One region of the Candidatus Enterococcus mangumiae genome, then DNA from elsewhere that is predicted to be linked to it. Evidence: a T-box and tRNA genes for the amino acid it is inferred to sense, from the RefSeq annotation. Region 1 holds a T-box; the other regions hold tRNA genes.

Region 1 (10,445 bases):
TGAATTGCGTCCTAATCCATATCAACCACGTAAAACATTTGAAGAAGTATCATTGCAAGAATTAGCAAATTCGATCGAGTACTCTGGTGTCTTCCAACCAATCATCGTTCGTCGTTCTTCGGTGAAAGGTTATGAGATCATCGCAGGTGAACGACGCTTCCGTGCGTCTAAGTTAGCTGGAAAAGAAACGATTCCCGCAATCGTAAGAGATTTCGACGAAGAGGCAATGATGCAAGTTGCTGTGTTAGAAAACTTACAACGCGAGGACTTGAATCCTTTAGAAGAAGCAGAAGCTTACGAGATGTTGATGAAGAACTTGAAATTGACTCAAGCTGAAGTCGCAAGTCGCTTAGGAAAAAGCCGTCCTTACATCGCAAACTATTTACGATTATTGACGTTGCCTGATTTAGTGAAAGAAATGGTCCAAGATCAACGATTGTCTATGGGGCAAGCTCGGACATTACTTGGATTGAAAAATAAACAGCTGATATTAAAGTTAGCAAATCGTGTTGTGACAGAGAATCTAACGGTTCGTCAATTAGAACAACTTGTTTCAGAACTGAATCAAAATGACGGACAAGAAAAGAAAAAAATCCCACGTTTAGCTAAGGAAAAACCGTACTATATCCGTGAGAGTGAAGATCGCTTGATGGATAAATTTGGAACAAGTGTTGCGATCCAAGAAAAGAATGGTAAAGGTAAGATTGAAATTGAATACCTTTCACAAAATGATTTGACTAGGATTCTTGATATTCTAAATATTCAATTTGATGAAGAATAAACAGAGGAGGGCATGTTATGTACGACTTACATGATATCGTAGAAATGAAAAAACCTCATGCTTGTCAAACGAACCGTTGGGAGATCATCCGAATGGGCGCTGATATTAAGATCAAATGTATGAATTGTGGTCATATCGTGATGATGACCCGTCGAGAATTTGAGAAAAAGATGAAAAAAGTACTTGAAAAAAATGTAGAGAAAGAGTGAATGAATTTATGGCATTAACTGCTGGAATTGTGGGCTTACCCAACGTAGGAAAATCAACTTTATTCAATGCAATTACAAAGGCGGGGGCAGAAGCTGCCAACTATCCTTTTGCAACGATCGATCCAAATATCGGGATGGTCGAAGTACCTGATTGGCGTTTACAACGTCTAACAGAGTTAGTAAAACCAAAGAAGACTGTACCAACAACTTTTGAGTTTACCGATATTGCAGGAATCGTAAAGGGTGCAAGTAAAGGTGAAGGACTAGGAAATCAATTTTTAAGTCATATTCGTCAAGTAGATGCGATTTGTCATGTGGTACGTTGTTTTGACGATGACAATATCACTCACGTAGAAGGACGTGTTGATCCCTTAGCCGATATCGATACGATCAATCTAGAACTTGTTTTAGCTGATCTAGAATCCGTAACAAAGCGTTACACACGTGTGGCAAAAATTGCCAAAACAAAAGATAAAGAAGCAGTTGCTGAATTAGCTGTGTTAGATAAAATCAAACCAGTTTTAGAAGACGGACGTTCTGCACGTTCCATCGAATTTACGGAAGAAGAACAAAAAATCGTTAAATCTTTATTCTTATTAACGACAAAGCCTATTTTATATGTGGCTAACGTGGCAGAAGATGAAGTAGCAGATGCAGATGCAAACAAATATGTTCAAGCAGTTCGTGATTTTGCAGCGGAAGAAAATGCAGAAGTGATTGTCGTTAGCGCCAGAGCAGAAGAAGAAATTGCAGAGTTGGACGACGAAGATAAAGCAGAGTTCCTTGAAGCATTAGGAATTGAAGAATCAGGTTTGGATCAATTGATTCGCGCTGCATATGATCTATTAGGATTAGCGACCTATTTTACAGCAGGTGAACAAGAAGTCCGTGCGTGGACATTCAAAAAAGGAATCAAAGCACCACAAGCTGCTGGAATCATCCATACCGATTTTGAACGTGGCTTTATCCGTGCAGAAACAGTCTCTTTTGAAGATTTAGACCAATACGGTACGATGCACGCAGCGAAAGAAGCTGGACGTGTACGATTGGAAGGGAAAGATTATGTCGTTCAAGATGGCGATGTTATGTTATTCCGTTTTAATGTATAAAAAGGCTATCATACGGTGTATGTGATATGTTAAAATGTCTTTTGTGACAACCGTCAGCGTCTAAGGAGGACTGTAAATAATGGAAGCAGAACAGTTACGAGAAGTCGTAAAAGAAAATGCGCAGTTAGAAGAGCAACTAACAAAACGTAATCAACAATATATTTTTGACTTAAAGAAGTCGCTAGAAGCAGCGAATTTATCAGAAGAAGAAAAAGTAACGGCTTTGCATGATATGTTACCCGTTTTAGTATCTGAGCAAAAAGGTGGGAAAACCGCCCGCCAATTATTTGGAACGGTATCTGAAAGAACAGAAGCAATCATCAATAAACCAGTCGAAGTGAAAACTTCTTCGACGCCAATGTTGATGTGGTTAGATAATACGTTACTCTTACTTGGATTATTAAGTGTGATGATCGCAATCACTGGATTGTTTTCACGTGAAACAACGCCCGCTTACGGCATCACTACGCTTGTCCTAGGTTCGGCTATTGGTGGCTGGGTGTTTTACTTGATGTATAAGTATATTTATCAATATGAGTACCCAGGTGCTGATCGTAGTAAAAAACCTGGAATGGGTAAAACTTTGTTGATCTTAGGTGGAACAACGTTGATTTGGGTCATTGCCTTTTCAGCAACGACGCTATTGCCACCAATCGTTAATCCATTGTTAGATCCAGTAGTGATCATCATCATTGGTGCAGCAGCTCTTGCGTTACGTTACTACTTAAAGAAAAAATATGGCATCGTTGGCAGCCTCTCTGTTCCAAGAAGATAATTCGTTGGACTTAGCCATTGATTCGTTTACGAAAATAGATATAGAAAAGAATGTGCAGCGTAATGCTGGCACATTCTTTTTTTACTTTTATTTCTAGCAACCTTACAATGACGATTATGCGATCAAAACACTCTTTTTTTACGAGAATAACGAAATACAAATTACTAGTGTTATAATCGATTAGAAATATTACTTGTGTTATAGAATGTAGTCAAACGATAAAGGGGGAGCGTAGATGAAAAAAGTAAAGTGGATATTTTCAATCAATGCTGACGGAGTGTTTCCTTTTGGTTATGCAGGAATCAAAACTGGACAGTTTGTTCTTGGGCATGTAAGAGCTTTCCAACAAGAACTAACGTCTTTATTGGGACCAGAAATCGAATTAGAATTTATTAGCTATAATACAAGAAACTCTGAGGCACCGTCTGCTGATTTAATTGTGTACACAGATGTCGATGAAAAGTATCTTGATGAAGAGACAAAGAAAAAGGGGTTAAGTATTCCATATAAACTCTATTATTTGAATGAGATTGAAAAAATCAAAGAATCGATTGAAGCAAACGTTTGAAACAAACTTTTTCTTGAGTCTAAACAGTCCAAAAACGAACGAAATAGGAATCAACAGCAAAACGAGAGAATGTTCAGATAATACTGGAACGTTCTCTTTTTTTAGGATTCACTGAGTAGTTCCTTAGAAAAGTCATGGGATTAGTAGAAGTTGTTGACTTACAAAAGAAAATCGATTATTTTAGTAGATAAACTAAACAAGAGGAGTGGTACTAAAAATGTCCAACTGGGAAACAAAGTTCACGAAAAAAGGATTTACTTTTGATGATGTCTTATTGATACCAGCAGAAAGTCACGTGTTACCAAACGAAGTGGATATGAGTGTACAATTAGCAAAAAATATCAAATTGAATATTCCTATCATCAGTGCAAGTATGGATACCGTTACTGACAGTAAAATGGCGATCGCTATGGCAAGACAAGGCGGTCTAGGTGTAATCCATAAAAATATGACAATCAGCGAACAAGCAGACGAAGTACGTAAAGTGAAACGTTCTGAAAGTGGCGTGATCATTGACCCATTCTTCTTGACGCCACAACATTTAGTTGCAGATGCAGAAGAGTTGATGAGCAGATACCGTATCAGTGGTGTGCCAATCGTTGAAACATTGGAAAACCGCAAATTAGTAGGAATTATTACAAACCGTGATATGCGTTTTGTTACAGACTTCCATATCGAAATCAGTGAAGTCATGACAAAAGAAAACTTAGTAACAGCCCCAGTAGGTACTTCTCTAAAAGATGCAGAAAAAATCTTGCAACAACATAAAATTGAAAAATTACCGATCGTTGATGACGCAGGCCGATTAAGTGGTTTGATCACGATCAAAGATATCGAAAAAGTAATCGAGTTTCCAAATGCAGCGAAAGATGAACATGGCCGTTTATTGGTAGCTGCAGCAGTTGGTGTGACGAGTGACACATTTGAGCGTGCGCAAGCTTTACTTGATGCTGGTGCCGATGCAATCGTCATCGATACAGCTCATGGACATAGTGCGGGCGTGATCCGTAAAATCCAAGAGATCCGTACAACCTTCAAAGATGCAACATTGATTGCCGGTAATGTGGCAACAGCAGAAGCAACAAAAGCGTTATACGATGTCGGCGTGGACGTTGTGAAAGTAGGTATCGGACCTGGTTCGATTTGTACGACACGTGTCGTTGCGGGTGTAGGTGTTCCTCAATTAACAGCGATTTACGATGCCGCTTCAGTTGCACGTCAATATGGAAAAACCATTATTGCAGATGGCGGGATCAAGTATTCTGGTGATATCGTCAAAGCTTTAGCAGCTGGTGGACATGCGGTCATGTTAGGTAGTATGTTGGCAGGGACAGATGAATCACCAGGTGAATTTGAGATCTATCAAGGTCGTCGTTTCAAAACATATCGTGGAATGGGTTCATTAGGCGCAATGGAAAAAGGTTCAAAAGACCGTTACTTCCAAGGTGGTACGAATGAAGCGAACAAGTTAGTTCCAGAAGGTATTGAAGGTCGCGTAGCTTACAAAGGAAGTGTAGCGGACATTCTCTTCCAAATGATCGGCGGCTTAAAATCAGGGATGGGGTATGTTGGTTCAGCAACCTTAAAACAATTAAGAGATGACGCACAGTTCATTCAAATGAGTGGCAGTGGTCTGAAAGAATCTCATCCACATGATGTACAAATCACTAAAGAAGCACCAAACTACTCTGTAGAATCATAAGCAATTTCTTGAATCGAAAAAAGCAGCTAAGCATTCGTATAAACGAATCACTTAGCTGCTTTATTGTTTATTTGATTACTTTTAGATTCCCCATGTAAGGAACAAGTACTTCTGGAACTGTAACAGAACCATCTTCGTTTTGATAGTTTTCAAGGATTGCCGCAACGGTACGTCCAACAGCAAGTCCAGAACCATTCAATGTATGCGCATAATGGATTTTTCCATCTGCATCTCGGTAACGGATCATTGCTCGACGTGCTTGGAAATCTTCACAGTTTGAGCAAGAACTGATTTCACGATACGTATCTTGCGCAGGAATCCATACTTCCAAATCGTACGTTTTCGCTGCTGAGAAGCCCATATCTCCAGTTGATAATGTCATGACGCGGTATGGTAGATGTAGTTTTTTCAAAATATCCTCTGCATCAGCAGTCATTTTTTCAAGTTCTTCATATGAATGTTCCGCATCAGCAAATTTTACCATTTCTACTTTATTGAATTGATGAAGACGAATCAATCCACGGGTATCACGACCCGCACTACCTGCTTCAGAACGGAAAGCTGGGCTAAGTGCAGTAAAGTAAATAGGAAGATCTTCATTCGCTAAGATTTCATTACTGTAGTAGTTCGTTAAAGGCACTTCTGCTGTTGGGATCAATGTTAGGTCAGTTTCAGCTAATTGGAAAACATCTTCTTTAAATTTAGGAAATTGACCAGTACCAAACATGGCTTGGCTGTTTACAGCATAAGGTGTCATCATTTCAGTATAGCCATGTTCATAGACGTGTTGATCTAACATAAAATTATAAAGCGCGCGTTCTAAGCGAGCACCTAGTCCTTTATAATAAACAAAGCGACTGCCTGATACTTTTGCACCACGTTCAAAGTCAAGAATACCTAGATTTTCAGCAATTTCCCAGTGAGGCTTTGGTTCAAAAGCAAATTGACGAGGTTCACTCCAACGACGAGCTTCCACATTGTCGTCTTCATCTTTACCGACTGGCACAGAATCATGAGGCAAGTTAGGTAACGTTGTAGCGATTTGTTGTAATTTTTCATCGACTTCTGCTACTTCTTCATCTAATGCTTTGATTTTTCCACCGACTTCTTTCATTTCAGTGATCTTATCAGTGTCATCTTCTTTATTACGCTTTAATTGAGCGATTTCAGTAGATACATCGTTGCGGTATTTTTTCAATTCTTCACTTTCCACCAACAATTTTCGACGAGCTTCATCTAGCGCTACAAATTCAGCTAAGATTTCTTTATTAACGCCACGTGACGTCAATTTCTCTTGTACATAATCAACATTTTGACGGATCATTTTAATATCTAACATTTCTTTTCCTCCTTTTTTATATAAAAAAAACCAGCTCATCCAAAGAAATATCTTGGGACGAACTGGTTTGAGTTTCGCGGTACCACCCAAGTTCAGCCTAAAAAAGACTGCACTTGTAAACAGATAACGGCTGTTGCCGACCTTTCTTATTTCGAAAGGCACATGTTGGTGAACTGGAACTTCTAAATTATTCTTTACTGATTTGCACCGACCATCAGCTCTCTTGAAAAAAATAAAATGTACTGGGTTCACTGTTTTCTTTTATTGGTATTCTAAGAATAGCGAAAAATTTAGTTGCCGTCAATATGTTCTACTGGATTAGCCGCTAACTTTTCATTCTTTTTAAGTGGAAAATGCATGATAAAGGAAGTCCAATCTTGATCTGACTTCGCATAGATGTAGCCTCCGTGTAGCGCAACGATACTTTGTGCAATCGCTAGACCAAGCCCTGTTCCACCAGTTTCCTGTGAACGAGATTCTTCTACACGATAAAATCGATCGAAGAGATTATCAAGTGCTTGCTGTGGAATCATGGCGCCATTGTTTTTGACGACAACAACGACTTCTGAACCAAGTTTTTCAATGCCAATGATGATTTTTGTAGCGCCTTTGCCATATTTTAGTGCATTGGTCAGTAGATTATTGAATACGCGGACTAACTTTTCAGTATCACCATCCATGATCAGAGAATTGATAGGCGATTCAACAAAAATCTGGATGTCCTTTTTCGAAGCTTCAAGTTCAAAATCAGCAGCCAATTGTTCCGTTAATTGAATCAGATCAAATGCAGAAAAATTAACAGGTACAGCTGGTTGCCGGACTTTTGTATATTCAAATAAATCTTCTACTAAAGATTTCATTTGCTTGGCTTTGATATAAGCTGTATGCGTGTACTTCAACAGATCTTCTTCTGTTTGGTACTGGCCATCTTCAATCAGGCCTAAATAGCCAATGATCGAAGTCAAAGGTGTACGGATATCATGACTGACGTTCGTAATCAGTTCATCCTTTGATTTTTCGATTTTACGTTCATCTTCGATCGCTGCCACTGTACTATCCACTAAGCCATTGATACTTTTGACTACACGACTGAGATCGCCACTTAATTCAAAAGGGATACGATGGTCATAATTTCCATTCGCGATATAATGCAATTCACTAATGATATGACGCAACTGCATTTGTCGGTAACGACGAATCAGACGCCAGTACAATACACCGACATCTAATAGAAAGAAAATAGGAAAAATGAAATTTCGCCCGTTCCAAAACAAATCGCTATCTAAACGTTGGGCAAAAATATTTTTTGAATCCCAAATGGCGTTCGTTAAAGAAGGCGAGCTGCTGATGATCGAGCTGATAATCACTAACATGGCAACATTTAATAGAAGCAGAAGGATGATCGTAATGATTCCTTCTGCTAATAATTCACTTATTTCTTTAGATGTCAGATTGATCCGGCGTCGTTTTTCGATCACTTTTTTATCTTGCATCAATTTTATAGCCCACTCCCCAAACGGTTTGAATGACTTTTTCTCCACCAGTTGCTTCTTCGATCTTATCTCTTAAATGGCTAACATGGACCATTACTGTTTTAGCTGAAACAATACTTTCTTGTTTCCATACACGCTCAAAGATCTCGTCGGCACTGAATACATGATTAGGATGGCTGGCAAGTAAGTAAAGAATCCCAAATTCTAAGGCAGTTAATTGGATCTCTTTTCCATCGATCGTTTTGACTTCATGTGAGTCTTTATTGATGATCAACGCATTTACTTCCAATACATCCGGTTGATCCGGTGTGACTTGCATTTTTGTGCGACGTAACAAAGACTTCACACGAGCCATGACTTCAAGAGGATTAAATGGTTTTGTCACATAATCATCTGCGCCAGCTACCAAGCCCTTGATTTTATCCATATCTGTTGTTTTTGCCGTCAACATGATGATAGGGATCTGTGATTCTTTTCTTAACTCTTTGACCACTTGCATACCGTCCATCTCAGGCATCATGATATCTAAGATAAGTAGTTCAATATCAGGAATCGTTCTTACTTTCGATAACGCTTCTTTTCCATCATAGGCTTTTACTGCTTCGTAGCCTTCATTGTGTACGTAGATACTAAGTAGTTCAACAATTTCCTTGTCATCATCTGCGATTAATATTTTCATCTATAAATCCTCCATCGATTAATGTGTTTACTCTTAATATTTTAGCAAAAAAAATGATAAATAGATAAAAGCAGCGCTTTGTTAAGGAAAATTTTAGAAGAGGAGAGTGAAGCGGCGTGAAATGTATAGAGGGGAATGGAACGAAAAGCGGCAAAAAAATGCAATGAAAAATGATAAATTAAAAAAGAACGAAGGATAAGAACGCTTACGCAATCGTGGGGGGAAAAGCGCGTATTTATTCGTTAAGTTAAAAGATGAACATTCTTGTGGTTTATCTAGTTAAAATAGTAGAATAACTCGTAAAAAACGAATGATTTTGTAGTTCTTCTTTTTAACGATCGACTATCTTAAAAATGTTGATAAATCAGCCTTTTTTTAGTTGACTTTCAAAATTGATGTTGGTATATTATTATTTGTTCGAAAGAACGGAAACAAACAAATCGATTCTTAAAATTAGTGATTGACATGTTTGTTGACACATGATAAGATAACGAAGTTGATTTTGAGTGATTCACTGATTGAAGTTAGTTTCGCAAAGAAAAAAACAAAAAAAGTGATTGACAAATAACAAACAACAAGTTATTATAAGTGAGTTGCTAAAACGACCTCGTGAAAAACGAGTTCGAAAAACTTTTAAAAAATAGTTGACAATCAATTAATGGTTTGCTAAGATATAAAAGTTGCTACGGCAATCACAAACGATGAACGAAGCAGTTGTGTTTCATTTATCACGTAGACCTTTGAAAACTGAACAAAGTAAGACAAACCAAATGTGTAGGGCGTCTTGATTCAATTCAAGACAACAAACATTTTTAACAAGCAAGCAATATGCTAGCAAACAAATTGAGCTTAACAATCGAAAGATTGTTCTAACTTTTATTATGAGAGTTTGATCCTGGCTCAGGACGAACGCTGGCGGCGTGCCTAATACATGCAAGTCGAACGCTTCTTTTTCCACCGGAGCTTGCTCCACCGGAAAAAGAGGAGTGGCGAACGGGTGAGTAACACGTGGGTAACCTGCCCATCAGAAGGGGATAACACTTGGAAACAGGTGCTAATACCGTATAACAATCGAAACCGCATGGTTTCGGTTTGAAAGGCGCTTTACGGTGCCGCTGATGGATGGACCCGCGGTGCATTAGCTAGTTGGTGAGGTAACGGCTCACCAAGGCCACGATGCATAGCCGACCTGAGAGGGTGATCGGCCACATTGGGACTGAGACACGGCCCAAACTCCTACGGGAGGCAGCAGTAGGGAATCTTCGGCAATGGACGAAAGTCTGACCGAGCAACGCCGCGTGAGTGAAGAAGGTTTTCGGATCGTAAAACTCTGTTGTTAGAGAAGAACAAGGGTGAGAGTAACTGTTCACCCCTTGACGGTATCTAACCAGAAAGCCACGGCTAACTACGTGCCAGCAGCCGCGGTAATACGTAGGTGGCAAGCGTTGTCCGGATTTATTGGGCGTAAAGCGAGCGCAGGCGGTTTCTTAAGTCTGATGTGAAAGCCCCCGGCTCAACCGGGGAGGGTCATTGGAAACTGGGAGACTTGAGTGCAGAAGAGGAGAGTGGAATTCCATGTGTAGCGGTGAAATGCGTAGATATATGGAGGAACACCAGTGGCGAAGGCGGCTCTCTGGTCTGTAACTGACGCTGAGGCTCGAAAGCGTGGGGAGCAAACAGGATTAGATACCCTGGTAGTCCACGCCGTAAACGATGAGTGCTAAGTGTTGGAGGGTTTCCGCCCTTCAGTGCTGCAGCTAACGCATTAAGCACTCCGCCTGGGGAGTACG
Region 2 (7,675 bases), 270 kb from region 1:
TTATCTCCTTTGAGCGCATGAACAAACCTTCTCTTCATCTCTAACGTTGGATACGGGAGCTGACGATTCCATTTTGGTGTGATTTTAGGTCGATGAGGCAAGTCAAACAGCGAATGATTGCAATTGAACAGAATGATTCTTAAAGTCGTTTCGATTTGACTCACCGCATGATTATCAGACATTGGGCGTGCTAACTGGATCGCAGGGATCTTTTGGAACGGATGAGAAAGAGCTTCGATTTTTATGAGTGTCTCATAGGGACGAAAATTTAGTAAATCTCGTGTCGAAAAGAGAACCTTACTTAACTCTTCTACTTTAGCTGCTGAGAGCTGGACATAAGATACAGAACCAGCACCAATCACTTTTTCTTTATCCACTTGCATCACGACAAATTGCCCGCCTCTTTTATAGACCGTCAAACCACAGACGTACCCCAGTTCATCAGGATCTGGAAAAAAATAACTCGTCGGAAAAAGCAGAAAATCTGTTGGATCATTATTTCTCAGATTCTCTAAAACAATCTTTAGATCATTGGGCTGACCCAAACGATACAAGTCAATTGTTCGCTCCAAGGAACGAATGATTTTTGGTTGTCTTTTTTTATCAATGAAAAAATCGTCTTGGTCATTTTCGATCATTTTGATATAAGTTGAAAACAACAACTCGTAATTTTCTGGTGATACACAAAAGTTGTTAGATGATTTTAGTGATAAAGTCAAAGCCAACATGTCGATTCTTCTTGCAAACTCATCTATTTCCTTCACTTCGAGTTGCTCTGGTTGTGAAAAATGAGTGTTGCTTGTCGGTAACCACGGCTCGGCAAATTGAGCGAATCCTTTCTCTTCATGTGAGATTTGCCATTCATTCTTTCTTACTTCAGCACGTCTTTTTAATTCTTCAAGGTTTTCTTCAAAACGGTCTGCTAGCCCTGAAAGTAACCATTGATTCATTTCTTTTGCCACTGGGATCTCCATGATGGCTGATCGATCTTCGACAATCGAAAGCAAACAGCCATCAAATTTAAGCATTCGTGTCAGTTCCTCCTCATTCACATCTTTAAGCGCCACCTGATACAATTCACTTAATGACTCAACTGTCTGATCGAGTCTTTTTACTAATTTTGTTTCATCCAAAACTGGCGGATTTCCATTACCATTCTTCATTTCATGGATATACGGGTCCATTTCGAAAACTGTCTGAATGAGGTTATACCACTGATAGGTCGAACGATTGATATGTAAGAGTGAGGTTTTTGTAGTGTGCCCTTTTCGGTATAAATAATAATCGAAGATATAGTCAAACTGGGCATTCCATTCTTGATTCGCTACTTTGAGTGCTTCCAAAAATCTTAGACGCATTTCTAACGTCGAATCGTCATGGAACAAGTTCCATTTTGGTATCACTACTTCATCTGCCTCAAACGAGAATAAGTCTACTTTACAGTTGAACAAGGCGACTTTCAAAGCTGCTTCGATTTCGCTAACCACACAGTTGCCTATCATTTGTCCTTTCATTTCGATCATCGGAAGACGTTGGAATTCTCCAGCAATCGTTTCGATTTTTTTCAGTACACTAAAGGCGCCAGATTCGATACGATCCCGGGAAAAAAGGAGGAGTTCACTTAATATCTCCATGTTCGTCATAGGTATCTCCACATAAGAAACAGTCGATTCTTTAAAGTATTTTTCCTTATCGACATGAATCATAAGCAAATGATCATTTTTTTTGTAGAACGTCAAAGCAGTTAAATGACGAGGCGGTCGTTCCTCTTCATTCACACAAAAACAAACGGGGAATAGAAGAAAATCTGTTGGATCGTCTGTCTTCAAATCGATGAATAATTCTTGTATCTCCTCTGCTTTATCCAGTTGGTAAATCTGCTCCGAGCGCTCTAACGATGCAACAATAGCCGGTTGCCGTTTATTATCAATGAAAAAATCATCTTGATCATTTTGGATCATTTTTTTGAACAACGAAAAAATCAATTCAAAGTCTGTATGCTTGATTTCACGATCATTTGCTTTTAAGGATAGGATCATCGAAAGTATGTCTAGTCTTTGTTTGAAATCATTCTCCGCTGCGGTGCTTACTTCTACATTTTCCTCGTTAATCATGTTCCCTCCAAAATAGCTATTTTGTAATCATAAATGAACTTTCTAGTGACCTTATTTGATAAGACAATTCTTATTATTTAATCTTACATTGTTTTCTACATCTCGCCTTTCAGATACAGCTAGTCGTTTCACTCGCTCACACGCTAAAGAAAAGTGACTTTTCGCGCCGTCTCTTGCTGGGTTCTGTGTGTTAGGATTAATTGATTTTTTAGCTAGTGATTGATTGTGTAGTTGCTGACTTGATCTCTTTTGTTCGAGATTGATACGTCGGCGGATCTCACTTTCTATTTCAACATTCTTTGCTTTTATGCAAGCCATATAATAATCTCCGATTGCGATTGCAATAGGAATTTTGAGATACGGATGCCTCGCTTGTAACAATTCCACTTCAAGTGCATTAGCATGCAATGCTCGATACAATTCAGATAACTCGAAAGTTCTGATTTCTCTGTTCAACAAGATGCCTGTTGGCCCCATTAGTTTGTTGATTTTTTCTTTTAAACGCTGATCAAATTCAGTTGGAATCTTTCCACCATTATTCCATATTTCTAAAATGTAAAAATCATTCCGAAACAAATGACGTATGTTTGCATACCAAGTATTTTTATCTATAAGCGCTTCTGCTTCTCCCCATTGCCTCGATTTTTGTTTTCGAAGAAGATAATAAGCAAACACATGATCATAATTTTTATTCCAGTCTTGGTTTGGCCCTTTCATTGCAGTAACGAATCGTTTCTTCATCTCTAACGCTGCTATTTCCTGTACCCTCATATTCCATTTAGGCGTAACTATTTCAGAGGGGTCCAAACGAAAAATATCTTGCTTACAATTGAATAGGATCATCTTCAAAGTACTTTCGATTTCAATAATCGTACAATTACCAGTTGTTTGACGCGCTAGTTTTATTGAGGGGATTGCTTTGAATTTATGAGAAATTGCTTCGATTTTTTTTAATATGCCATATGGCTTTAAATCAAAATAATTTTTCGTAGAGAGCAGTATTTGACTCAGATCCTTGATTTTTTTCTCTGGGACCTTCACATAAGAGACCGCACCACGACCAAAAAACTGCTCTTTATCGGCTCGTAGAACAACAAACTCATTGTCTCTTTTATAAACTACCAAACCAATCGCATGACCACTTTCTTTTGGGTCTAATAGTTGAAATCTAGTTGGTAAAAGCACAAAGTCTGTAGGATCATTATTTCGTAGTTTTTCAAACATGTTTTGTAAATATTTTACCTTCTTTAGTTCATAAACCTCTGTCGTCCGTTTTAATGATTGGACAATATTTGATTGTCTTTTTTTATCAATAAAAAAACTATCTTGATCATTTTCTAGCATTTTAATATAGGTCGGAATCAATAATTTATACATTCCCGGAAAAAAATGACTATTATTATTTGATTTAAGCGACAAAACTAAAGCCAACATATCCAGCCTTTGTTTAAAATCATATATTTCACTTTGATTTATACTCTCTTTTTTGAAGAGTTTACTGATACTTGTTGGCGCAATATTCGATACCCGCTTCATTAGCCAGTGACTATTATTTTCTAGATTAAATTTTTTTCTTTCACGTAAGATACGCTGCTTTATTTCTCTATTTACCTCTTGGTATCGTTCTTCTAATCTTAAGAGGCTCCGTTGATTCATTTCTTTTACTTGAGGATTCTTGATCATTGCCAAGCGATCTTCATACATTGTGATCAATACCCCATCAAGATAAAGACTATCTATCAAATCAGTAGTGTCCACGTGTTTAAGCTTTTTACCATACAATACTTCCATTGGTTTGACAGCCCACTCAACCGTTTTTTGGAGTTGCTCTTCATCCAACGTATTGATTTGCCCATTACTACTCTCCAATACATGAATGTAAGGATCATTTTCGAAAGCATGCTGAATCGTCCTGTCCCACCATTCATGATTACTAAGTTCAGGTAAAAATTCATTGATTTTACTCTTTCCTGTACGATATAAATAGAAGTCAAAAACGTAATCAAACGGTTCATTCCACACTTTATTCTCACTTTTTACTGCTTCAAGAAACCTCTTACGCATTTCTATAAATGCGTCGGTAACTTTATTGTTCCATAGAGGTATGATCTTTTCAGTAGTATCTAACGAAAACATATCTGAACCACAGTGGAATAATGCCACCTTTAAAGCATCCTCTACTAAATCCACTTGACATCAATTCGATATCTTTGAATAGAGAGAATGCGCCCGGATTTAATACATTCCACTCATGAGAAATCACTTTGCTTAAATCTGTTACTTTCGATGCTGGAATCCTAGTATAAGATACCTGTCCTCTCTCAAACTGATCTTTACGATCTACGTAGACGACAAATAAATCATTCTCTTTTTTATAGAGAAGCAATCCACTATAATAAGGGGAAATCCCCCCCTGTTCATCTAACCTGTTCAAATTTGGGATAAGCATGAAATCTGTTGGGTCATTATTTGTCATTTTATCAAAAGCTTTTTGTAGAAAGCTTGAATCATTGGTGTTATAAAAAGCCATCGATCGTTTCAACGACTCAATCACTTTTCCTTGCTTTTCTTTGTCAATAAAAAACTGGTCTTTATCATTCTCAAACATTTTTATATAGGTTGAGTATAATGCCTTATAAAACTCTGGTGAAGCAATTCGTTGATTATTTTCTTTTAGCGAGAGTGCTAAAGTTAATATCTCCAGTTTTTGGTTAAATTCATTTTTATTATTATCTTTCAGCGTTTCTTCTATCTCCATTATTTTTCTCCTATAATCAATATTTTTACTCTTCTCAAAGCCACATATGTATATGATCTAACTCCTATATTGGAAAGATGATTGTTAGCTTTTCCAGGCTACGCTCGTTCAAAACGTCTATTTCTAGTATAGTGATTACTAACATAAAACTTACCCATTTATTTTGAAATCACGAAAAAATTACTCATTTATAACATTAAAAATAGGGATAGTAAAAATTTACAGTAGAGAAATAAGGGAAAGAGATTCTATATAAAAACAAAATAAAAAATTCCCTGCTTGAAAAAATATGATAGGAACGGAACTTCCGCATGCTATGACTTTGTTTACTGAAACATTCTGATAGAAAAACAAAAAAATCTTTTTACCTAAGTGTTTTATTTAGCTTTATATATTCATTTGTTTTCGAAAAGTCAAAAAAAAGCACACATCTAAGAACTGACTCAGAGGTATGCTTTGTGAATACGTTATACGCTATTTCAAAAACAAAAAAAAGATACTTACTTGAAGTATCTTCGATGACCCGTACGGGATTCGAACCCGTGTTACCGCCGTGAAAGGGCGGTGTCTTAACCGCTTGACCAACGGGCCAGTTAATAATATGAAACTAATGGGCCTAAATGGACTCGAACCATCGACCTCACGCTTATCAGGCGTGCGCTCTAACCAGCTGAGCTATAGGCCCATAAAAACTAAAGCGGGTGACGAGAATCGAACTCGCGACAACAGCTTGGAAGGCTGTGGTTTTACCACTAAACTACACCCGCAGTATGGCGCGGGACAGAATCGAACTGCCGACACATGGAGCTTCAATCCATTGCTCTACCAACTGAGCTACCGAGCCAAACGGTTCCGACGGGAATCGAACCCGCGATCTCCTGCGTGACAGGCAGGCATGTTAACCCCTACACCACGGAACCAATATTTTTAGTTTTTAATTGCGGGAGCAGGATTTGAACCTACGACCTTCGGGTTATGAGCCCGACGAGCTACCAGACTGCTCCATCCCGCGATAATATAAAAAGGAGGATAAGGGATTCGAACCCTTGCACGGTTTTACCCGCCTGACGGTTTTCAAGACCGTTCCCTTCAGCCGGACTTGGGTAATCCTCCAATATAAAGCTAATGACCCGTACGGGATTCGAACCCGTGTTACCGCCGTGAAAGGGCGGTGTCTTAACCGCTTGACCAACGGGCCAGATAAAAATGAAACGGAGAAGGAGGGATTTGAACCCTCGCGCCGGTTTCCCGACCTACACCCTTAGCAGGGGCGCCTCTTCAGCCACTTGAGTACTTCCCCAAAACCATTAAGATTTTGAATAAATGGGCCTAAATGGACTCGAACCATCGACCTCACGCTTATCAGGCGTGCGCTCTAACCAGCTGAGCTATAGGCCCATAAAAACTAAAAGCGGGTGACGAGAATCGAACTCGCGACAACAGCTTGGAAGGCTGTGGTTTTACCACTAAACTACACCCGCGTGGCGGTCCCGACGGGAATCGAACCCGCGATCTCCTGCGTGACAGGCAGGCATGTTAACCCCTACACCACGGAACCAATATTTTTAGTTTTTAATTGCGGGAGCAGGATTTGAACCTACGACCTTCGGGTTATGAGCCCGACGAGCTACCAGACTGCTCCATCCCGCGATAATATAAAAAGGAGGATAAGGGATTCGAACCCTTGCACGGTTTTACCCGCCTGACGGTTTTCAAGACCGTTCCCTTCAGCCGGACTTGGGTAATCCTCCAGTATGAAAATACAACGTCGCTATGGACCTTGTAGGACTCGAACCTACGACCGGACGGTTATGAGCCGTCTGCTCTAACCAACTGAGCTAAAGGTCCAGGCTCTTAAATAATCGCGGCGGAGGGGATCGAACCCCCGACCTCCCGGGTATGAACCGGACGCTCTAGCCAGCTGAGCTACACCGCGAAAAAAAGTATTCATTATTTAAATGAAATGGAGCCTAGCGGGATCGAACCGCTGACCTCCTGCGTGCAAAGCAGGCGCTCTCCCAGCTGAGCTAAGGCCCCTTAAAACTATTTACTAATCGGGAAGACAGGATTCGAACCTGCGACCCCTTGGTCCCAAACCAAGTGCTCTACCAAGCTGAGCTACTTCCCGTAAAACTAACGCGCCCAAGAGGAGTCGAACCCCTAACCTTTTGATCCGTAGTCAAACACTCTATCCAATTGAGCTATGGGCGCATATTTGTAATGCCGAGGACCGGAATCGAACCGGTACGGTGATCACTCACCGCAGGATTTTAAGTCCTGTGCGTCTGCCAGTTCCGCCACCCCGGCGCGTAGTACGTAGTACTTTGGCAAAGCGGAAAACGGGGTTCGAACCCGCGACCCCCACCTTGGCAAGGTGGTGCTCTACCACTGAGCTATTTCCGCGTATTTACGATGCCGGCTAAAGGACTTGAACCCTCGACCCTCTGATTACAAATCAGATGCTCTACCAACTGAGCTAAGCCGGCGTAAAAAAATAGAATAAATCATATGATGCGGGTGAAGGGACTTGAACCCCCACGCCGTAAGGCGCTAGATCCTAAATCTAGTGCGTCTGCCAATTCCGCCACACCCGCAAAAATATGAGCCGTACAGGGCTCGAACCTGTGACCCTCTGATTAAAAGTCAGATGCTCTACCAACTGAGCTAACGGCTCATATGGAGGTTAACGGGATCGAACCGCTGACCCTCTGCTTGTAAGGCAGATGCTCTCCCAGCTGAGCTAAACCTCCAAAGATAACAAAGCGTGGCGGCGTCCTACTCTCACAAGGGGCAACCCCTCACT
Region 3 (10,445 bases), 1.1 Mb from region 1:
GAACTTTCATCTTTCTACGACATAAGAAACAATCTCTTGTTGACGTTGATCGTGTTAGAGATCGTCTCTTTGATATTAAGTAGTATCTTAGGCTTCTTCTTATCTTCATACTTCTTGAAACCGTTAAAAGTATTAAGAGACACCATGGATACGATTCGTAAAGATCCGCAATCAGATATCCACATGCCAGAGATCGATACAGATGATGAACTCGCCGACCTTGCTGAGATCTTCAATGAAATGCTTGATCGTATGCGTCTGTATATTGAGCAGCAAGAACAATTTGTAGAAGATGTCTCTCATGAATTAAGAACCCCTGTAGCAATTATTGAAGGGCATCTCAACCTGTTGAATCGTTGGGGGAAAGATGATCCTGAAATTCTAGAAGAGTCATTGACCGCAAGTATGCAAGAAATCAGTCGTATGAAAAGTTTAGTACAAGAAATGCTGGATCTTTCAAGGGCAGAACAAGTAGATGTTTATTATGCCAATGAAACGACGAATGCAAAAGAAGTGACTTATCAAGTATTCAATAATTTTAAATTACTTTATCCAGACTATGTCATTACACTAGATGATGACTTAGCTAAGGAAGTAACACTACAAATATTTAGGAATCATTTTGAGCAATTGATCATCATCATCTTAGATAATGCGGTGAAGTATTCAACGACTAGAAAAGAAGTTCATATCTCAATCTCATCAACACTTAGCGAATTTGAGATTGCCATCCAAGATTTTGGTGAAGGAATCCCTGAAGAGGACCTGAAGAAAATTTTCAACCGTTTTTATCGGGTCGATAAAGCGAGAGCACGAACAAAAGGTGGAAATGGTTTAGGGTTGTCTATCGCCAAACAACTTGTCGAAAGCTATAAAGGTCGAATATTAGCTGAGAGTGTGGTTGGTCAAGGGACGATTTTTAGGATTTTTGTACCGATCGTAAGAACAGAGGACAAGTAAAGTATCATACTTTACTTGTTTTTTTTATGGATTTATCGAACGTAGCGAGCCGTCTTTTGCTCTAATAATCAGATCTTTGCGGAGGATGTCTGAAAAAGAGGCGAACTTTAATTCTTTGATTTCAGCTGTATGCAATTAAATAACAGTAAAAAACTGTTGATTTTAAAAGAAAAACGCTGAATATTCGGCTTTAAAAATATTCATTGAAAATCGCATTTTTTCTATTGCAATTTTTTTGAGTCCTTGATATATTATTATTTGTTCTGACAAAGCAGATAAAACTACTGCAACAAATTGTTTGATTTAACTGTTGACTAGGTTTTGGAGCTATGTTATAATAACTGAGTCGCTAATTTTAAAAGTGATATAAAGCTTAATAAATCAACGAAAAAAGTTATTGACAAATAACAAACGAGATGATATATTAATCAAGTCGCTAAGGAATGACGGCAACAAACTTTCTAAATAAGAAAGAAAAAACTTGTTGACAATCTTTTAAGAAAGTGTTAAGATATAAAAGTTGTTGAAACAAGAAAGATTAGACCTTTGAAAACTGAACAAAGTAAGACAAACCAAATGTGTAGGGCGTCTTGATTCAATTCAAGACAACAAACATTTTTAACAAGCAAGCAATATGCTAGCAAACAAATTGAGCTTAACAAATGAACTATTATGATGTTCGAAAGTAAATTTCGAACTACAGTTCCACATCAGCTATCGCTGTGAGGAACTAGCATATTATGAGAGTTTGATCCTGGCTCAGGACGAACGCTGGCGGCGTGCCTAATACATGCAAGTCGAACGCTTCTTTTTCCACCGGAGCTTGCTCCACCGGAAAAAGAGGAGTGGCGAACGGGTGAGTAACACGTGGGTAACCTGCCCATCAGAAGGGGATAACACTTGGAAACAGGTGCTAATACCGTATAACAATCGAAACCGCATGGTTTCGGTTTGAAAGGCGCTTTACGGTGCCGCTGATGGATGGACCCGCGGTGCATTAGCTAGTTGGTGAGGTAACGGCTCACCAAGGCCACGATGCATAGCCGACCTGAGAGGGTGATCGGCCACATTGGGACTGAGACACGGCCCAAACTCCTACGGGAGGCAGCAGTAGGGAATCTTCGGCAATGGACGAAAGTCTGACCGAGCAACGCCGCGTGAGTGAAGAAGGTTTTCGGATCGTAAAACTCTGTTGTTAGAGAAGAACAAGGGTGAGAGTAACTGTTCACCCCTTGACGGTATCTAACCAGAAAGCCACGGCTAACTACGTGCCAGCAGCCGCGGTAATACGTAGGTGGCAAGCGTTGTCCGGATTTATTGGGCGTAAAGCGAGCGCAGGCGGTTTCTTAAGTCTGATGTGAAAGCCCCCGGCTCAACCGGGGAGGGTCATTGGAAACTGGGAGACTTGAGTGCAGAAGAGGAGAGTGGAATTCCATGTGTAGCGGTGAAATGCGTAGATATATGGAGGAACACCAGTGGCGAAGGCGGCTCTCTGGTCTGTAACTGACGCTGAGGCTCGAAAGCGTGGGGAGCAAACAGGATTAGATACCCTGGTAGTCCACGCCGTAAACGATGAGTGCTAAGTGTTGGAGGGTTTCCGCCCTTCAGTGCTGCAGCTAACGCATTAAGCACTCCGCCTGGGGAGTACGACCGCAAGGTTGAAACTCAAAGGAATTGACGGGGGCCCGCACAAGCGGTGGAGCATGTGGTTTAATTCGAAGCAACGCGAAGAACCTTACCAGGTCTTGACATCCTTTGACCACTCTAGAGATAGAGCTTCCCCTTCGGGGGCAAAGTGACAGGTGGTGCATGGTTGTCGTCAGCTCGTGTCGTGAGATGTTGGGTTAAGTCCCGCAACGAGCGCAACCCTTATTGTTAGTTGCCATCATTTAGTTGGGCACTCTAGCAAGACTGCCGGTGACAAACCGGAGGAAGGTGGGGATGACGTCAAATCATCATGCCCCTTATGACCTGGGCTACACACGTGCTACAATGGGAAGTACAACGAGTCGCGAAGTCGCGAGGCTAAGCTAATCTCTTAAAGCTTCTCTCAGTTCGGATTGTAGGCTGCAACTCGCCTACATGAAGCCGGAATCGCTAGTAATCGCGGATCAGCACGCCGCGGTGAATACGTTCCCGGGCCTTGTACACACCGCCCGTCACACCACGAGAGTTTGTAACACCCGAAGTCGGTGAGGTAACCTTTTGGAGCCAGCCGCCTAAGGTGGGATAGATGATTGGGGTGAAGTCGTAACAAGGTAGCCGTATCGGAAGGTGCGGCTGGATCACCTCCTTTCTAAGGAATATTACGGAGACTACACACGTTTGTCGATACTTTGTTCAGTTTTGAGAGGTCTACTCTCAAAATTTTTGTTCATTGAAAACTGGATATTGAAGTAAAAAATGTAAGTAATACAAACCGAGAACACCGCGTTGAATGAGTTTTTTAATAAGTTCAATTGCTTATTTTTCTTGATCGGACTTCTATCGCTAGAAGAAAGATCAAAACTCAACCGTAAGGTTGATAAGGTTAAGTGAATAAGGGCGCACGGTGGATGCCTTGGCACTAGGAGCCGATGAAGGACGGGACTAACACCGATATGCTTTGGGGAGCTGTACGTAAGCTATGATCCAGAGATTTCCGAATGGGGGAACCCAGCATCTTTTATAGGATGTTACGTATACGTGAATACATAGCGTATACGAGGTAGACGCAGAGAACTGAAACATCTAAGTACCTGCAGGAAGAGAAAGAAAATTCGATTCCCTGAGTAGCGGCGAGCGAAACGGGAAAAGCCCAAACCAATGAGCTTGCTCATTGGGGTTGTAGGACTCCGATCTGGTAGTTCTTTCAGATAGTCGAATGACTTGGAAAAGTCAGTCAAAGAGGGTGAAAGCCCCGTAGACGAAATTTGAAAGGCACCTAGGAGGATCCTGAGTACGGCGGAACACGAGGAATTCCGTCGGAATCCGGGAGGACCATCTCCCAAGGCTAAATACTCCCTAGTGACCGATAGTGAACCAGTACCGTGAGGGAAAGGTGAAAAGCACCCCGGAAGGGGAGTGAAATAGAACCTGAAACCGTGTGCCTACAACAAGTCAAAGCCCGTTAATGGGTGATGGCGTGCCTTTTGTAGAATGAACCGGCGAGTTACGATTGCATGCGAGGTTAAGTTGAAGAGACGGAGCCGCAGCGAAAGCGAGTCTGAATAGGGCGTTTGAGTATGTAGTCGTAGACCCGAAACCATGTGATCTACCCATGTCCAGGTTGAAGGTGCGGTAAAACGCACTGGAGGACCGAACCCACGTACGTTGAAAAGTGCGGGGATGAGGTGTGGGTAGCGGAGAAATTCCAAACGAACTTGGAGATAGCTGGTTCTCTCCGAAATAGCTTTAGGGCTAGCCTCGGATTTGAGAATGATGGAGGTAGAGCACTGTTTGGACTAGGGGCCCATCTCGGGTTACCGAATTCAGATAAACTCCGAATGCCATTCATTCATATCCGGGAGTCAGACTGTGAGTGATAAGATCCATAGTCGAAAGGGAAACAGCCCAGACCACCAGCTAAGGTCCCAAAATATATGTTAAGTGGAAAAGGATGTGGGGTTGCACAGACAACTAGGATGTTGGCTTAGAAGCAGCCACCATTTAAAGAGTGCGTAATAGCTCACTAGTCGAGTGACCCTGCGCCGAAAATGTACCGGGGCTAAACATATTACCGAAGCTGTGGAGTGCACCATTAGGTGCATTGGTAGGAGAGCGTTCTAAGGGCGTTGAAGGTAGATCGTGAGGACTGCTGGAGCGCTTAGAAGTGAGAATGCCGGTATGAGTAGCGAAAGACAGGTGAGAATCCTGTCCACCGAATGACTAAGGTTTCCTGGGGAAGGCTCGTCCGCCCAGGGTTAGTCGGGACCTAAGCCGAGGCCGACAGGCGTAGGCGATGGACAACAGGTTGATATTCCTGTACTCGTTGTTTTTGTTTGAGCAATGGAGGGACGCAGGAGGCTAAGGAATGCAGACGATCGGAAATGTCTGTCCAAGCAGTAAGTCTTGATAGGAGTCAAATGCTTCTAACTTTAAGGACAAGCTGTGATGGGGAGGGAAATAATAGTACCGAAGTTCCTGACGTCACACTGCCGAGAAAAGCTTCTAGTGAGAAAACAACGACCCGTACCGCAAACCGACACAGGTAGTCGAGGAGAGAATCCTAAGGTGAGCGAGAGAACTCTCGTTAAGGAACTCGGCAAAATGACCCCGTAACTTCGGGAGAAGGGGTGCTGATCGTCAGATCAGCCGCAGTGAATAGGCCCAAGCGACTGTTTATCAAAAACACAGGTCTCTGCAAAATCGTAAGATGAAGTATAGGGGCTGACGCCTGCCCGGTGCTGGAAGGTTAAGAGGAGTGCTTAGCGTAAGCGAAGGTACGAATTGAAGCCCCAGTAAACGGCGGCCGTAACTATAACGGTCCTAAGGTAGCGAAATTCCTTGTCGGGTAAGTTCCGACCCGCACGAAAGGCGTAACGATTTGGGCACTGTCTCAACGAGAGACTCGGTGAAATTTTAGTACCTGTGAAGATGCAGGTTACCCGCGACAGGACGGAAAGACCCCATGGAGCTTTACTGTAGTTTGATATTGAGTGTCTGTACCGCATGTACAGGATAGGTAGGAGCCGTAGAAATCGGAACGCTAGTTTCGATGGAGGCGCTGGTGGGATACTACCCCTGCGTTATGGCCACTCTAACCCGCACCACTGATCGTGGTGGGAGACAGTGTCAGATGGGCAGTTTGACTGGGGCGGTCGCCTCCTAAAGAGTAACGGAGGCGCCCAAAGGTTCCCTCAGAATGGTTGGAAATCATTCGAAGAGTGTAAAGGCAGAAGGGAGCTTGACTGCGAGACCTACAAGTCGAGCAGGGACGAAAGTCGGGCTTAGTGATCCGGTGGTTCCGCATGGAAGGGCCATCGCTCAACGGATAAAAGCTACCCTGGGGATAACAGGCTTATCTCCCCCAAGAGTCCACATCGACGGGGAGGTTTGGCACCTCGATGTCGGCTCGTCGCATCCTGGGGCTGTAGTCGGTCCCAAGGGTTGGGCTGTTCGCCCATTAAAGCGGCACGCGAGCTGGGTTCAGAACGTCGTGAGACAGTTCGGTCCCTATCCGTCGCGGGCGTTGGAAATTTGAGAGGAGCTGTCCTTAGTACGAGAGGACCGGGATGGACTTACCGCTGGTGTACCAGTTGTTCTGCCAAGGGCATTGCTGGGTAGCTATGTAGGGAAGGGATAAACGCTGAAAGCATCTAAGTGTGAAGCCCACCTCAAGATGAGATTTCCCATTTCTTTAAGAAAGTAAGATCCCTGAGAGATGATCAGGTAGATAGGTCAGAAGTGGAAGTACAGTGATGTATGGAGCGGACTGATACTAATCGATCGAGGACTTAACCAAAATAAAATGAAAAACTCGGAGAGTTTCTTACTGATACTTCAAATCCAGTTTTGAGTGAACAAGATTTACTCAAAAATAGATAACACCAAGTGTGGTGGCGATGGCGAGAAGGATACACCTGTAACCATGCCGAACACAGAAGTTAAGCTTCTTAGCGCCGATTGTAGTGAGGGGTTGCCCCTTGTGAGAGTAGGACGCCGCCACGCTGGTATTATTATTCCGGCATAGCTCAGTTGGTAGTAGCGCATGACTGTTAATCATGATGTCGTAGGTTCGAGTCCTACTGCCGGAGTTCTCATTTATGAGAAGAGTAATGAGCTTCTTTCACTCTGGAGAGTTGTCCGAGAGGCCGAAGGAGCATGATTGGAAATCATGTAGATGGTGCAAACTGTCTCAAGGGTTCGAATCCCTTACTCTCCGTAATTGATTTTTTACTGGCCCGTTGGTCAAGCGGTTAAGACACCGCCCTTTCACGGCGGTAACACGGGTTCGAATCCCGTACGGGTCATTAATTGGATACATTGGAGGTTTAGCTCAGCTGGGAGAGCATCTGCCTTACAAGCAGAGGGTCAGCGGTTCGATCCCGTTAACCTCCATAATGATTTGGTTCCGTGGTGTAGGGGTTAACATGCCTGCCTGTCACGCAGGAGATCGCGGGTTCGATTCCCGTCGGGACCGTCATTTCTATTCAATTAACAAACAATTTATTAATTTATTCTTTATGGCGCGGTAGCTCAGTTGGTAGAGCAACGGATTGAAGCTCCGTGTGTCGGCAGTTCGATTCTGTCCCGCGCCACCATGGAGGAGTAGCGAAGTGGCTAAACGCGACGGACTGTAAATCCGTTCCTTAGGGTTCAGTGGTTCGAATCCACTCTCCTCCATTTTATAGGGGCATAGTTTAAAGGTAGAACAGCGGTCTCCAAAACCGTTAGTGTGGGTTCAATTCCTGCTGCCCCTGCCATGGCGGATGTGGCGAAGTGGTTAACGCATCGGATTGTGGCTCCGACATTCGTGGGTTCGATTCCCATCATTCGCCTTTTTTCATTGGGGTATAGCCAAGCGGTAAGGCAAGGGACTTTGACTCCCTCATGCGTTGGTTCGAATCCAGCTACCCCAGTCCTATAAATATTAATTTATAGCTAAAAATAGTATAATGGCGGTATAGCCAAGTGGTAAGGCAGAGGTCTGCAAAACCTTCATCACCGGTTCAAATCCGGTTACCGCCTTAGTACTAATTACATTGCCGGCGTGGCGGAATTGGCAGACGCGCTGGACTCAAAATCCAGTGCCCGTTGAGGGCGTGCCGGTTCGACCCCGGCCGCCGGTATTAACTAAGATGACCACATCTTAGTTTTTTATTCGCAAATTAAATAACAGATTATTTTATCATGGCGGATGTGGCGAAGTGGTTAACGCATCGGATTGTGGCTCCGACACTCGTGGGTTCGATTCCCATCATTCGCCCTTTTTCATTGGGGTATAGCCAAGCGGTAAGGCAAGGGACTTTGACTCCCTCATGCGTTGGTTCGAATCCAGCTACCCCAGTTTCATCTATTTGCCGGCGTGGCGGAATTGGCAGACGCGCTGGACTCAAAATCCAGTGATCTCACGATCGTGCCGGTTCGACCCCGGCCGCCGGTATCACAATAACCTTTTAGTGTAGGTATATCTTACATTAAGAGGTTCTTTTTTTATATCCAAATGATAGTACCTATGTTGTAATACCATGTAAAAGTTGTATCTCTATTATAGGAGAAAGAAGTGGGCTTCAATTTTACTTAATCTTCTGTTATTCTCTTTTTAACGTAATTAGGAAGAAAACTATCTAAAGCTATTGGTTTAGTCAGAAATCCCACCAAGAAGCAAGCGTACGCCATGTGTATTTCTAAGGATAAAAGTCTAGATTTCAAGTTTGTAGGATAGAAAGAACAAGCGGGAAATTACTCTCTAATGGAGAAAGTGGAGTAACTTGAAGAAAATCAGTGATTCTTCTGTGGGCGCAGAAAACCATCTGCTTGATGAAAAGAACCTGGTTTGCTACAGTGGCTAGTAGCCAAAACGAAAAAATAATTTCTGATTGATAACTTTTCGGAGTGATGCTGGCTGTTTCAAAGAGCCGAAAAAAACAGTTATCTGGGGCACGTTTTACACGACATCGAACCTTAGACATTCCTAGCATCTATATATAGTGAAAGTCAGTTTGAACCATTCATCGAATCAATGGGAGTACAAAATAGTATAGTGTTTACAACTAGTGGAAACTCATTTAAAATCATACATATAAACAGTTCTTATTTATCAAGAGCGAGTATCTAGTTGGTGTTTTTAGGTATTTATATACTTTATTTCATTTATTCAAAATTGAGTACAATTGATGGCTAAATGTTACTAAACAAGCTAGAGAAAAGCTATTAATAAAGGAGATGATGAAATTTTTTTAGTTTTAGTGTGGTTGCTCCCCATTGTTTATCTATGTATCGCTATAGTGCAATGGATCATTACTATGGTTTTACACGATATTATCATAAAAATACATATATATGATGTACTTGAGGGGATACATAAAAAATTTGATCTAAAAAAAAGCTGGAGAATCGTTGTTGCTTTAGGTTCAACTGCTATTCTTGCTCTTGGAACCGCTCAGGTGGCTCAATTTTATTTATTGAGTGGAGCATATTTTTGGTTTGTTTACTTGTCATTCGGGTTGTATTTGCTTGTATTCTTACTGCCATGGTTAAATCTACTATTACCTTATCAAAAGAATTTAAAGTCAAAATCTATGTTCTTTTTCAATATGAGTACTGGGACAGTACTACTTTGGATTATCGTATTAATCAACTCTCCAGCTATTATCTACTTAGATGAAGGGAGCGTAAATTCAAGGCCAGCAAATGTTCCTTTAAAGTTTGTTACTATCGGATTGTTGATCATCTATTATATTTTATCACTAATATTCATGATTTTGGCGAATCACATATACATACTTGATGAGGAGAGAACAGTCGTTAGTTTATATCGAATAGTCAAAGATATAAAAATTCTAAAAGTGAGTAATTGGACTAAAGGTGGATTAGGTTATCAGAAGAGTGCTGTAGTCATCTCGATCATTCCAACAATATTCTTACTGCTAGTTTTATCAATTGAAAATCTAGTTAAGTATGATAGTATTATGCATTTTATTGATAATATACTGCTATTTGCTACTATTATAACAATAGTTGGTGGATTGATAAGCTTACTATTTTTAGGAAATCACAACAAATGGATCAAGCTCACTTCACTAATTGCTTATACGGTTGTTGTATTATTTAATTTGATGATAACATTCATGTATACTCAATCTGGTTTTACTCTTTTATTTGAGATGATAGGTGAAGGCCTACATTATGTTCCATTATATTTAATCGCAATAAAGCGGATAGTTGTACTTTTGTTAAATAGTTTAGCTTGTATAGTTCCATACGTATTGCTGTATAGAAAAAAGAAAAAATCCGTCGATTGATCTAGAGTAAAACGTATTTTAGGTCATTCATCTATGGTGGAAATAAATCATGTAATCAAACCTATCAAAGTAGATACAAGGGTGGCGATCATCTAAGTAAAACAAAAGGGTTTTAGCAAAACAAGAGTGCTCAAACTCAAAATCTACTCATCTCAGGATCGTGCTGTTTTATCCTGGATGTTGGTATTTTCTTATCAAACGTTGTCGGCATCGATACATACAAACAAACCAATAAGTTGAGCCACGAAGAATACCCAGTGAATTATTTGAGATCTCAAAATAATTCACTGGGTATTCTTCTATAAATAAAAATAAAGTGCCTAAAAATAACCTGTATTGTTTGCTGTAGAAGTAGCTGAATTTAAATAAGTGATTTTATCCATTAGAAGCGTCCAATCCTCTTTTGAAGGGATATTAGGTAGGCGGTGGATTGGACAAGGTAAATCTTCATTTAAGTGCAAATCATAGTTGCAGATGATCAGACTGGCTTGATGATCGTTGATCTCTTTTATAGTTACTGGTTGCTCAATCAAAAATTTG

Evidence for each region. The T-box of region 1 lies ahead of serS (serine--tRNA ligase). A T-box ahead of a tRNA ligase gene usually reads a tRNA of that ligase, here a tRNA-Ser.
Region 2: it encodes a tRNA-Ser, which carries the amino acid that the T-box ahead of serS (serine--tRNA ligase) is inferred to sense. The anticodon was not compared.
Region 3: it encodes a tRNA-Ser, which carries the amino acid that the T-box ahead of serS (serine--tRNA ligase) is inferred to sense. The anticodon was not compared.

Annotation. Positions count from the first base shown of each region.
Region 1 is NZ_CP147250.1:1,206,133-1,216,577, reverse strand. It holds gene DOK79_RS05895 (ParB/RepB/Spo0J family partition protein) at 1-781, shown strand, start outside; gene DOK79_RS05890 (DUF951 domain-containing protein) at 799-990, shown strand; gene ychF (redox-regulated ATPase YchF) at 999-2,099, shown strand; gene DOK79_RS05880 (DUF1129 domain-containing protein) at 2,179-2,874, shown strand; gene DOK79_RS05875 (hypothetical protein) at 3,110-3,442, shown strand; gene guaB (IMP dehydrogenase) at 3,660-5,144, shown strand; gene serS (serine--tRNA ligase) at 5,212-6,483, opposite strand; T-box leader at 6,534-6,748, opposite strand; gene DOK79_RS05860 (sensor histidine kinase) at 6,774-7,979, opposite strand; gene DOK79_RS05855 (response regulator transcription factor) at 7,966-8,655, opposite strand; rRNA gene DOK79_RS05850 (16S ribosomal RNA) at 9,533-10,445, shown strand, end outside.
Region 2 is NZ_CP147250.1:939,720-947,394, forward strand. It holds gene DOK79_RS04470 (hypothetical protein) at 1-2,114, opposite strand, end outside; gene DOK79_RS04475 (hypothetical protein) at 2,166-4,277, opposite strand; gene DOK79_RS04480 (hypothetical protein) at 4,228-4,872, opposite strand; tRNA gene DOK79_RS04485 (tRNA-Glu) at 5,392-5,463, opposite strand; tRNA gene DOK79_RS04490 (tRNA-Ile) at 5,484-5,557, opposite strand; tRNA gene DOK79_RS04495 (tRNA-Gly) at 5,569-5,639, opposite strand; tRNA gene DOK79_RS04500 (tRNA-Phe) at 5,644-5,716, opposite strand; tRNA gene DOK79_RS04505 (tRNA-Asp) at 5,720-5,792, opposite strand; tRNA gene DOK79_RS04510 (tRNA-Met) at 5,811-5,884, opposite strand; tRNA gene DOK79_RS04515 (tRNA-Ser) at 5,896-5,985, opposite strand; tRNA gene DOK79_RS04520 (tRNA-Glu) at 5,999-6,070, opposite strand; tRNA gene DOK79_RS04525 (tRNA-Ser) at 6,085-6,172, opposite strand; tRNA gene DOK79_RS04530 (tRNA-Ile) at 6,197-6,270, opposite strand; tRNA gene DOK79_RS04535 (tRNA-Gly) at 6,283-6,353, opposite strand; tRNA gene DOK79_RS04540 (tRNA-Asp) at 6,355-6,430, opposite strand; tRNA gene DOK79_RS04545 (tRNA-Met) at 6,449-6,522, opposite strand; tRNA gene DOK79_RS04550 (tRNA-Ser) at 6,534-6,623, opposite strand; tRNA gene DOK79_RS04555 (tRNA-Ile) at 6,647-6,720, opposite strand; tRNA gene DOK79_RS04560 (tRNA-Met) at 6,735-6,808, opposite strand; tRNA gene DOK79_RS04565 (tRNA-Ala) at 6,837-6,909, opposite strand; tRNA gene DOK79_RS04570 (tRNA-Pro) at 6,927-7,000, opposite strand; tRNA gene DOK79_RS04575 (tRNA-Arg) at 7,010-7,083, opposite strand; tRNA gene DOK79_RS04580 (tRNA-Leu) at 7,094-7,179, opposite strand; tRNA gene DOK79_RS04585 (tRNA-Gly) at 7,204-7,275, opposite strand; tRNA gene DOK79_RS04590 (tRNA-Thr) at 7,286-7,358, opposite strand; tRNA gene DOK79_RS04595 (tRNA-Leu) at 7,385-7,466, opposite strand; tRNA gene DOK79_RS04600 (tRNA-Lys) at 7,474-7,546, opposite strand; tRNA gene DOK79_RS04605 (tRNA-Val) at 7,550-7,622, opposite strand; rRNA gene rrf (5S ribosomal RNA) at 7,635-7,675, opposite strand, start outside.
Region 3 is NZ_CP147250.1:2,319,947-2,330,391, forward strand. It holds gene DOK79_RS11060 (ATP-binding protein) at 1-960, shown strand, start outside; rRNA gene DOK79_RS11065 (16S ribosomal RNA) at 1,697-3,256, shown strand; rRNA gene DOK79_RS11070 (23S ribosomal RNA) at 3,489-6,403, shown strand; rRNA gene rrf (5S ribosomal RNA) at 6,494-6,609, shown strand; tRNA gene DOK79_RS11080 (tRNA-Asn) at 6,622-6,695, shown strand; tRNA gene DOK79_RS11085 (tRNA-Ser) at 6,735-6,823, shown strand; tRNA gene DOK79_RS11090 (tRNA-Glu) at 6,840-6,911, shown strand; tRNA gene DOK79_RS11095 (tRNA-Val) at 6,927-6,999, shown strand; tRNA gene DOK79_RS11100 (tRNA-Asp) at 7,009-7,081, shown strand; tRNA gene DOK79_RS11105 (tRNA-Phe) at 7,127-7,202, shown strand; tRNA gene DOK79_RS11110 (tRNA-Tyr) at 7,204-7,284, shown strand; tRNA gene DOK79_RS11115 (tRNA-Trp) at 7,291-7,364, shown strand; tRNA gene DOK79_RS11120 (tRNA-His) at 7,367-7,439, shown strand; tRNA gene DOK79_RS11125 (tRNA-Gln) at 7,449-7,520, shown strand; tRNA gene DOK79_RS11130 (tRNA-Cys) at 7,559-7,629, shown strand; tRNA gene DOK79_RS11135 (tRNA-Leu) at 7,646-7,730, shown strand; tRNA gene DOK79_RS11140 (tRNA-His) at 7,795-7,867, shown strand; tRNA gene DOK79_RS11145 (tRNA-Gln) at 7,877-7,948, shown strand; tRNA gene DOK79_RS11150 (tRNA-Leu) at 7,961-8,044, shown strand; gene DOK79_RS11155 (hypothetical protein) at 8,907-9,905, shown strand; gene DOK79_RS11160 (helix-turn-helix domain-containing protein) at 10,226-10,445, opposite strand, start outside.